3 regions of the Arthrobacter sp. HS15c genome follow, and region 1 is predicted to be linked to each of the others. Evidence: riboswitches for the same ligand, from Rfam matches in the RefSeq annotation. Region 1 holds a riboswitch; each other region holds the start of a gene.
What was found. A riboswitch is a leader RNA that binds a small molecule or an ion and turns the genes downstream of it on or off. The one in region 1 is predicted to bind S-adenosylmethionine.
Positions count from the first base shown of each region.

Region 2: linked by a shared signal. The riboswitch ahead of ABV518_RS17585 (DUF1737 domain-containing protein) and the one ahead of ABV518_RS19120 (homoserine O-acetyltransferase) in region 1 are both predicted to bind S-adenosylmethionine.
Region 3: linked by a shared signal. The riboswitch ahead of ABV518_RS01000 (aminotransferase class V-fold PLP-dependent enzyme) and the one ahead of ABV518_RS19120 (homoserine O-acetyltransferase) in region 1 are both predicted to bind S-adenosylmethionine.

Region 1 is NZ_JBFOHM010000012.1:45,335-48,782, reverse strand. It holds gene ABV518_RS19130 (winged helix DNA-binding domain-containing protein) at 1-568, shown strand, start outside; gene ABV518_RS19125 (hypothetical protein) at 582-1,076, shown strand; gene ABV518_RS19120 (homoserine O-acetyltransferase) at 1,107-2,222, opposite strand; SAM riboswitch class IV at 2,235-2,350, opposite strand; gene ABV518_RS19115 (bifunctional o-acetylhomoserine/o-acetylserine sulfhydrylase) at 2,441-3,448, opposite strand, start outside.
Region 2 is NZ_JBFOHM010000010.1:150,341-153,788, reverse strand. It holds gene ABV518_RS17595 (O-succinylhomoserine sulfhydrylase) at 23-1,231, opposite strand; gene ABV518_RS17590 (rhodanese-like domain-containing protein) at 1,232-1,642, opposite strand; gene ABV518_RS17585 (DUF1737 domain-containing protein) at 1,639-1,896, opposite strand; SAM riboswitch class IV at 1,910-2,025, opposite strand; gene ABV518_RS17580 (hypothetical protein) at 2,171-2,635, shown strand; gene opgC (OpgC domain-containing protein) at 2,754-3,448, shown strand, end outside.
Region 3 is NZ_JBFOHM010000001.1:210,126-213,573, reverse strand. It holds gene ABV518_RS01000 (aminotransferase class V-fold PLP-dependent enzyme) at 1-1,121, opposite strand, end outside; SAM riboswitch class IV at 1,157-1,270, opposite strand; gene hisN (histidinol-phosphatase) at 1,432-2,244, opposite strand; gene ABV518_RS00990 (ribosome small subunit-dependent GTPase A) at 2,343-3,448, opposite strand, start outside.

The DNA of each region.
Region 1 (3,448 bases):
GGCCGTGCCGCCGACCCGGCCAGAGGCGCTGGCGGAGCTGGCCCGGCGCTATTTCACGAGCCGTGGTCCCGCCACCGTCAAGGATTGTGCCGACTGGTCGGGACTGACGATGGCCGAGGTCCGGGAGGGCCTGCACCTGGCCATCGAGGAACATCCGGAAGCCCTCGGCACGGTGGTGATTGACGGCGTCGTATTTTATCACGGTGCCGGGCATGGCGCCGGCAGCGCTGACAGCGGACCGCGGATCGACCTGATCCAGTGCTACGACGAATATGTGATGGGTTATTCCGCGTCCCGGCACTACCTGGGCGGCAGCGCTCCTGCCTTCCCGGTCGATGGCTCGCTGCTGCACGTGGTGCTGCTGGACGGGCGGATGGTCGGCTCCTGGCGGCACACGCTGCTCCCCGGCCGGTGCGAACTGGACATCCGCCTGTTCGATCCGGCCGGTCCGGTGCCCGGCTCCCCGCTGGCCAACGCCGTGGAAGACGCAGTGGACAGATATGGGGCCTTCCTGGGAACCCCGGCCGTCCGCGTGCGCACCGGGGCTAAGCTGGAAGGACACACATGAGAGGCGCTACACCGTGAACAGCTTGTTCTTCTGGATCATCATTCTGTCGTTCCTGATTCCGATGGCGATGCGGATGTACCGGAAATCCGTCAACAAGCGGAACCAGGAACAGAGCTTCTCCGGACGCTACCCGGACCAGTTCCCCGGCGGCGGCCAGTTCCCCGGGCAACAGAGCCGCCAGCCGCGTGACGGCTACACCCAGCAGGACTACATGAGCGGCGGCTTCCGCCAGCTCGACGGCCCGCAGCCCCTGCCGCCCAGCCAGCCGCTGCCGCCCATGATGCCCGTTCCGCCCGCGGACCAGCAGTTCCCGCCGTACGGCCAGCCTGTGCCGGGCCAGGCCGCGGAGGCACCGCAGCAGCCTGCCGCCCCCGCAACTCCCCCGCCGCCGTCGGCCCCGCAGGGCTTCCGGGCCCGCAAACTCGCGGAACTGGACCAGCAGTACAGCAACGGCGAGATGGCCGTGGACGAGTACATGAAGCGGCGCTCCGAAATCATGGACGGCTAGCCAGCCGGGACAGTCGGCCGGGCAACCCAGTCAGACCAGGAACGTCTTCCGGAGCTGGCTGCCCAGCTGGCCGATCTCGGTCAGGAAGCCGTCGTGGCCGATGGGTGCTTCAATGACGTGGACATCCACGTCTCCGGGAAGTGCCGCGGCGAGTTCGTGGGACTGCGACGGGAAGTAGAGCCGGTCCGAGTCCACCGCGGCCACGAAGAACCTGGCGGTTGCCCGGGCCAGGGTTTCGGCGAGGGAACCCCTGCCGCGGCAGACGTCGTGGCTCATGAGAGCCTCGGTGATGGCAATGTAGCTGTTGGCATCAAAGCGGCTGACGAGCTTGCTGCCCTGGTGGTCCAGGTAGCTCTCCACCTGGTAGCGGCCCCGGTCCCCCAGCGCCGCTGCCTGCAGCGGGGTTTCGGGAGCCTGGGGCGACCGGCCGAACCGGCCGTCGAATTCCTGGGCTGACCGGTACGTGATGTGGGCGATCCGCCGTGCCAGGGCCAGCCCGTCCTCAGGGAAGGCTCCGCCGTAGTAGTCGCCGTCGTTGAAGTTGGCGTCCTGGCGGATGGCGAGGGTCTGGGCCTGTGCGAAGGCGATCTGCTCTGCGGTGCTGGCGGCGCCGATGGAGATCACGGCACAGCGCTCAACCCGGTCCGGGTAGGTCACGGCCCATTCCAGGGCGCGGGCTCCGCCCATGGACCCGCCCAGGACGGCATACCAGCTGCCGATGCCCAGCTGGTCCGCCAGCCGGGCCTCGGCTGCGGTGCTGTCACGGAGGGTCACGAGCGGGAAGCGTGAGCCCCACGGCTGCCCGTCCGGTGCGGGCGACGACGGGCCGGTGGAACCGTAACAGCCGCCCACGATGTTGATGGACACCACAAAGAACCTGTCCGTGTCTACCGGCGCGCCCGGGCCTGCCAGCTGCTCCCACCAGCCGGGCTCGTCGCTGTCGCCGCGCGTCACGTGCGTGCTGCCGGTCAGGGCGTGCTCAATGAGGACGGCATTGGAGCCGTCCTCATTGAGCGTTCCCCACGTTTCATAGGCGAGCGTGACTTCGGGCAGGTAGCCGCCCGCCTCGAGTTCAAGTCCGCCAATGCTGGCGTAACGGACCACGCCGTTTTCGGGTACTGCTGTACGGGAGACGGTAATCGTCATGTGGAGACCTTTTCTACGCGCTTGCCCGCCGTCAAGTGACCGGCAGGCCAGGTCTTCACCCGGGGCACCCCACCGCGGAAGGAGGGTTGCCGGCCAGCAAGCCGGGGCTGTCGCTGGCACTCATGACCTCCTCCGAGTGTACGAAACCGCCCCCGTGTATGGCTAAGAGTGTGACTGGTTTATGACTCCCCGAGGCTGGGCCGGTCCGGACCGGCGCCCTACTTTGCCGCCTTGGCTGCCCGGAATCCGGCCTCCAGGTCGGCCAGAATGTCGTCAATGTGTTCGATCCCCACGGACAGGCGCACCAGGCCCGGCGTCACGCCCGCAACCGCCTGCTGCTCCGCGGAGAGCTGGCTGTGCGTGGTCGACGCCGGGTGGATGACCAGGGAGCGCACGTCACCGATGTTCGCCACGTGGCTGTGCAGCTCCAGGGCATCCACAAAGCGTTTCCCCGCTTCGGCCCCGCCGGCCAGGTTGAAGGCCACCACCGCGCCGGTACCCAACGGCCCGTATTTGCGTCCGCGCTCATACCAGGGGCTTGACGGGAGCCCGGCATAGGCGACCGATTCGACGTCGTCACGGGCCTCCAGCCACTGCGCCACGGCGACGGCGTTGGCAACGTGCCGTTCCACCCGCAGGCTCAGTGTCTCCAGGCCCTGCGCGATCAGGAAGGCGTTGAAGGGCGAGACGGCGGAGCCAAGGTCACGGAGCAACTGGACCCGGGCCTTGAGGATGTAGGAGAGGTTGGCGCCGAGGGCTCCGCCGGCGCCAAGGTCGCGGGCGTAGACCAGACCGTTGTAGGTGGGGTCCGGGGTGTTGAAGCCGGGGAACCGTTCCGGGTCCTTGCCGAAGTCGAAGTTGCCCGAATCCACGATTACCCCGGCGATGGCCGCGCCGTGCCCGCCAAGGTATTTCGTGGCGGAGTGGACCACGATGTCGGCGCCCCACTCCAGCGGCCGGATCAGGTACGGGGTGGAGAGCGTGTTGTCCACCACCAGCGGGACGCCGGCCTCGTGGGCAGTCCGGGACACCCCTTCAATATCGAGCACGTCCTGGCGCGGGTTGGACACCACCTCGGCAAAGAACAGCTTGGTGTTGGGCTGGACGGCGTCCCGCCAGTGGTCCAGGTTGTCCGGGTCCTCCACGAAGGTCACGGAGATGCCGAACTTCTTCAGCGTGTGGGCGAGCAGGTTGTAGGTTCCGCCGTAGAGGCTGGGGCTGGCCAC
Region 2 (3,448 bases), on a different contig from region 1:
TTATCTGCCAGTTCGCGCCAAGTCAGATCTGCTTGAGCGCCTGCTCCAGGTCGCGGATGAGGTCGTCCGCGTCCTCGAGGCCCACGGACAGCCGTACCACGCCGTCACTGAGCCCGATGGCGGCGCGGCCTTCGGGACCCATGGCGCGGTGCGTGGTGGTTGCCGGGTGGGTGATGAGGGACTTGGCGTCGCCCAGGTTGTTGGAGATGTCGATGATGCGCAGCGCGTCCAGCAACGCAAAGGCGGCGTCCTTGCCGGAGCGCCCGGCCGTCGTCGCAAGCTCCAGCGTGAGGACGGTGCCGCCGGCCTTCATCTGCTTGGCGGCGAGCTCGTACTGCGGATGCGATTTCAGCAGCGGGTACTTGACCCAGCTGACGGCAGGCTGCTGTTCGAGCCATTCGGCCAGCCGCAGTGCGGTGGCGGAGGAGTGGTTGACGCGCAGCGCCATGGTTTCCAGGCCCTTGGTGAGCACCCAGGCGTTGAAGGCGGACAGCGAAGGACCGGTGTGGCGCATCAGCTGCTTAACCGGGCCGTCGATGAATTCCTTCGTGCCCAGGATGGCCCCGCCCATAACCCGGCCCTGGCCGTCGATGTGCTTGGTGCCGGAGTAGACAATCACGTCCGCGCCGAGCTGGCCGCAGCGCTGCAGCAGGGGAGTGGCAAAGACATTGTCGACGACGACGGTGGCGCCGGCGGCGTGCGCCAGTTCGCTGACCGCGGCGATGTCAACGATTTCCTGCATCGGGTTGGACGGCGACTCGAAGAACACCGCGGTGGTGGGCTCCGACAGGGCGGCGCGCCACTGCTCCAGGTCAGTTCCGTCGACGAACACGGTCTCCACGCCCCAGCGCGGCAGGATCTCGTTCAGGATCACAAAGCAGGAACCGAACAGTGAACGGGCCGCAACCACGCGGTCACCGGCGGCGAGCAGGGCACCGAGGGCAGTGAACACGGCGGACATGCCGGACGCCGTCGCGAAGCACGCCTCGGTTCCCTCGAGCAGCCGGAGGCGTTCCTGGAACGTGGCCACGGAGGGGTTACCGTACCGGGAGTAGACGAAGCGCTCGTCCTCGCCGGTGAAGGCGCGCTCGGCAGCGGCAGCGGATTCGTAGACGAACCCGGAGTTCAGGAACACCGGCTCGGTGGTCTCCTGGAAGTTGGTGCGGTCCAGCCCGCCGCGGACTGCCTGGGTGTCAGGGCTCCAGCCGGCGGCATCGTCGTTAAAAGTCACTTAGTTCTTTCCCAGGTTGGTTGGCAGGCCGCGGTTCTTCCAGCCGTTGACGGTGCGCTCGCCATAGCGGTCCGGCTCGCCTTCGAAGCCCTCCAGGACGTTGTAGGACGTGAAGCCGGCCCGCGTCGCAGCATTGGCGGCGGCGATGGAACGCTGCCCGGAGCGGCAGATGAACAGCAGTTCGGTGCCGTTGTCCTCCGGCGCCTGCTGCGTGAGATCCGTGATGAAATCCGGGTTGGGAATGCCGCCGGGGAACGTCCACTGGATGAACAGGGGATCGTTCTCGGTGGCCTTGGTGTCCGGGATGCCGATGTGCGCCCACTCACCCTCCGTGCGGACATCCACCAGGATGGCGCCCTGCTCCAGCTTGGCCCAGGCTTCCTGCGGGGTCAGGTCTCCGGCGTAGCTCACGCGTGGCCCTCGCCGTCGAACTCAAGGTCTTCTACTGCTGTGGCGACGGCGGCGTCCGCGCTGGCGATGGCTGCAGGGAGGATGAGTGCCTGCGCCACAATCACCTGGCCGCCGTTGGACGTTGCGGCCGGGCTTCCGTGAAGGACATAACCTTCGGCCAGGGCGGTGGAAATCCGCTCACAAAAATTACGGTCGTCCGGGCCTGTAATAAGCCGGTACGACAGTCTTTCTTCAGGGGCAGGTGCGTCAGACACGACGGATCTCCTTCTCTCACGCTTGCAGCTCGAATCGGTCGATATGCCGAGTATTCACCTGAGGCACCCCGCCGCGAAAGGGAGGGTTGCCGACCGGCCAGTCAGGGCTTGGCGCCGGTTCTCATTACTCCCCAAAAACGTAACACTTGGCCCGCCCGGCCGCACCGCCGCCGTCGTCATGTTCCGTAACCAACACGTGCTTCCACCGCCGGCAGCCGGCCGGGACAATCAATCCATGGGGATATCTCGGCGGGGACCGGCTGCATTTGCGCGGGTGAGAACAGCCGCGGCCATCCTCGCGGTGGCCACAGTAGCCCTGGGTCTGGGCGGTTGCCGGGACATCCTCGCGCCGCCGCCGTGCATGCCGCCGGCGTACACCGTAACGCCGTCGGAGGTTAAGCCCGGTGACCAGGCCACGGTCAGCGCGCCGGACACCACCTGCGGTGCCCGCTACGGCCGGGACGCGCAGGTCCAGGTGACGGTCCGGGATGCGAACCGGGCGGTGATGCTGGAGGAGCTCGCTCCCATGACCGACGACGGCGGCTTCACCCTTCTGTTCACCGTCCCGCCTGCGGCGGCTCCCGGAGAGGCCGCCGTGATGGCGTACCCGTACAACCTGGACTGGTGCGACGACACCGGAGTCAACAACCGGGCCGGCGCTGGCCCCCAGACCCTCGTCCTGGTCTCGTGTGCCGAACGCAGGGTGCCGCTGGTGATCGTGGGTAGTACCGGGGGCTGAACAGGGGCGATGCCCGGACGGGGCGATCCCGGATAGGACGCGGAAACCGATTAGAGTTTGTTGGGGCACCGGCCACCAAATGCCGAAGCGCAGCCGTCCTTGGGGGGTCAACACCAGCATGCCAACTGCCACCGCCTTCCGGCCCGTGATGAAACCCGCGGCCGCGGCCCGTCTTCGTCCGTTGCCGGCAGCGCTGCTGGCGGCCCTGCTTCTGCTTCTGACCGTACTCCCCGCGGGCACTGCCAGCGCTGCCGAGCCTGTCCCGGGGAACGGCAAGCCGCTCCTTGGAGCTGTGCTGGAGTGGGGCGAGGATTCGGCCGAGGGCTTCGCCGAACGGTTGGGCGCCTCACCCGCGCTGCTCGGGCACGATATTTCACTCCCCGTCCGCTCCGCCGAGGAAAATGATGTCCGGGAGTTCCTTGGCCAGGCGTCTGCCCTGGGCTCCCACGCCATGCTCACGGTGCGCCCATCCGCTGCGCTGGCGCAGGTGGACGCCGCGGCCGCCGCGGCGTTCGCCACCAAGGTCCAGGCGCTGGCCGCCGGCTTCCAGGGCCAGCTCCTGATCCGGTTCGCGCCGGACATGAACTCGAGCTGGGTGGAATGGGGGCAGCAGCCGCCCGCTTACAAGGCGGCGTTCCGGAACGTCGCCGCAGGGTTCAAAGCCGCTGACGACGCCGGCACGGTCATGGTGTGGCAGCCATACCTCGGGCGGGACTACCCTTTCGAGCGCCACCGGAGTGCCCCGGCTCCGGGATCCGAGGGCTTCGCCGCCCTGGACACGAACGGTGACGGGACCTGGAACGGCTCAGATGC
Region 3 (3,448 bases), on a different contig from region 1:
CCCTCGACGGAGAAGTTCACCACGCCGATGGTGTCCGTGTCCGGGTCCGTGTCCTGGAAAATCTGGTGCACGGTGACGCCGTCGATTTTGTGGAGTCCCTCGACCAGGAAGGAACGGATGGCTGACTCGTGGGCGTGCCAGCGGTCCGGGTCCAGTGCCGCGATCACCTGGGTGGCGCGGGCCAGCGTGGCGGCGCCCAGGACGTTGGGGGAGCCGCCCTCGTGCCGGGCGGGACCGGTGGCCCAGCTGACGCCGTCGAGCCTGGCCTCACGGACCGCGCCGCCGCCGGCAAGGTGCGGCGTGCCGGCGTCGAGCCAGTCCGTTCGGCCCACGAGGACGCCTGCGCCGAACGGAGCGTAGAGCTTGTGCCCGGAGAAGGCGAGGTAGTCGACGTCGTCGGCGCTGATGTTGATGCGGCGGTGGGGCGCGAGCTGCGCCGCGTCCACGACGATCCGGGCGCCGTGCTCGTGCGCCAGGGCGGCGAGTGCCCGGATGGGCAGGATTTCGCCGGTGACGTTGGAGGCGCCCGTGACGGCGAGCAGGCTGACCCCGCCCTGTTCAAGCTCGGCGCGGAGGGCCTCAACGGTGCCGGCCAGGGTGTCGGCGGCAATAACGCTGCGGTGCGGGACGCCCTGCCACGGCAGGAGGTTGGCGTGGTGCTCGATGTCGAGGTACAGGACGTCGCCGGCGGGGCGGCCGTCCACCGTCGGGAGACAGCCTGCCAGGAGGTTCAGCGAATCGGTGGTGTTCCTGGTGAAGATGACGGAGTCGCCGGCCCGTCCGCCCACAAAGTCACGCACGATGTTCCGGGCGTTCTCGTAGACCGACGTGCTGATCTGGGATGCGTAGCCTGCGCCGCGGTGGACGCTGGCGTAGAACGGCAGGATTTCGTTGAGGTACGCGGAAACCACCGAGAGGGCCGGGGCGGAGGCACCGTAGTCGAGGTTGGCGTAGCGGACGTGTCCGCCCTGGATCAGCGGGGCTTGGATTTCGGCGCCGGTAACGGCGGAGAGCGGCCGGCCGGCAACGGCAAGCCGTTCGCTGAACAGGGCTGCGGTGTCGGTGCCGGCTGCGGACTGCGGGCGGACGGCGGTGTTGGGGGAGACGGTGGCTGTTGTCACAGAGACCTCACTTTAGAGGGACTCCCTGTCCCGGGAATCCGCGCTTGCCGGGTCCGTTCCGGACCGGCCTGGTCGTCACCCGGGGCACCCCACCGCGAATGGAGGGTTGCCGGCCAGCAAACCGGGGTTTCGCGCTGGCACTCGTGACCTGTTAAGAGCGTAGAACATGGGCGGGGCGGGCAGGAAGCCGGTCCGAATGTTAAGGCTTTTGTTACGCGGGGCCCGGAATTGTCGCATTTGTCCGAAGATACGACGGCGGACCCCCCCCTTCCGGAGGCGTCCGCCGCTGATAATTCGGTATAAGAGTCCGCTAGAGCAGGTCGTCAAGCCCGGGGTTGAGCCGCTTGAGGACTTCCGAATGCAGGATGGAGTTGGTGGCCAGGGCGTTGCCGCCGAACGGGCCGTCCTCTCCCTCGAGGGATGTGAACCGGCCGCCTGCCTCCACCACAATCGGCACCAGCGCCGCCATGTCGTAGAGATTGAGCTCCGGTTCGCAGGCGATGTCCACGGAGCCTTCTGCCACCATGCAATAGGACCAGAAGTCGCCGTACGCGCGCGTGCGCCAGACGTCTTCGGTCAGGCCAAGGAAGTCATCAAGGTTCCCGCGGTCCTTCCAGCCGCTCAGGCTGGAGTAGGACAGGGACGCATCCGAGAGCTTCGAGACGTCGGATACTTTCAGCCTGGTGGCAGCGGCCAGTGACCGGCCCATGTACGCGCCGGCGCCCTTGGCGGCCCACCAGCGCTTGCCCAGTGCAGGGGCACTGACAACGCCGACGACGGGCTCGCCTTCGTCAACAAGCGCAATCAGGGTCGCCCAGACCGGGACACCACGGACAAAGTTCTTCGTGCCGTCGATGGGGTCGATGATCCAGCGGCGGGAGCCGTGGCCTGAACTGCCGAATTCCTCGCCCAGGACGGCGTCACGGGGGCGGGAACGGGACAGCTGGCCGCGGATGGCTTCCTCGGCGGCCTTGTCCGCATCAGTGACCGGCGTCAGGTCCGGCTTGGTCTCGATGTGGAGGTCCAGGGCCTTGAAGCGGCTCATGGTCTGGTCGTCCACGGAATCGGCCAGCACGTGGGCCAGGCGCAGGTCATCGTTGTAGCTCGAAGCGGGTTGGATCATGGTTCCAAACTACCGTCAAAGCGCCGTGTGGTTGGGGACCCCGGCCACTGGAACCGTCCGGAAAGCGCCCGGTGCCTCTCCAGCCGGGCCAGTCAGGGTCAGTTGACGCTGCCCAGTTCCTTGGTTTCCTGCCCCACCATCCGGGGGTCGGTGCCCAGCAGGCGCCGCAGCGATCCAAGCCTCGCCGGTCCGGTCGGGCCGGCATGGCCCTCGGTGACCCACGCGTCGAGGCCGCAGTTGACGGCGCCTGTGGTGTGTTTGCAGCCACGCTCGCAGGCATCGGTGCCCGGTTCCAGGTCCGGGAAGGACCGGAGGATGCGGTCGGGGTCCACATGGGCCAGGCCGAAGGAGCGGATGCCGGGGGTGTCGATGATCCAGCTACCTGCAGGGGCGTCAGTCAGTTTGAGTGCGAGGGCTGAGGAGGACGTGTGGCGTCCCCGGCCGGTCACGGCATTGACGCCGCCGGTGGCACGCTCCGCCCCGGTCAGGGCATTGACCATGGTGGACTTGCCGACGCCGGAGTGCCCCAGCATGACCGTCACCTTGCCGTCGAGGTGGGCCCGGAGCTGGGCGACGGCATCGCTGTCGAGGCGTGCAGAAAGCCCGTCGTCGGAGCGGGCGTCGATGCCGGACGCTTCGGAGTCGGCCGTGCGGCTGATGATGACCGGGAAGTCCAGGTGTTCGTAGTTGGACAGCAGCTCGGCGGGGTCTTTGACGTCCGCCTTGGTGACCAGGAGCAGCGGCTCGATGCCGGCATCGTACGCGGCCACCAGCGCGCGGTCGATGAAGCCGGTGCGGGGCTCGGGATTGGCGGCAGCCACCACCACCACCAGCTGGTCGGCGTTGGCCACAACCGCCCGCTCGATCGGGTCGGTGTCGTCAGCACTGCGGCGCAGGAGGGTCCTGCGGTCCTGGATCCGGACCAGCCGGGCCAATGTGTCAGGTTCACCGGAGACGTCGCCCACCAGCGAGACAAAGTCACCGGCGACGACGGGGTTCCGCCGGAGTTCCCGTGCCCTGGCGGCGATGATGATCCGCTCTTCACCGGAATCCTCGCCGACAACCGCCGTGTACCTTCCGCGGTCCACGGTGATGATCCGCCCGGTCACTGCGTCATCGTGGCTGGGGCGGTCCTTGGTGCGGGGGCGGGAGCCCTTCTTGCTCGGGCGGATCCGGACGTCGGATTCGTCCCACGAGTCAGTGC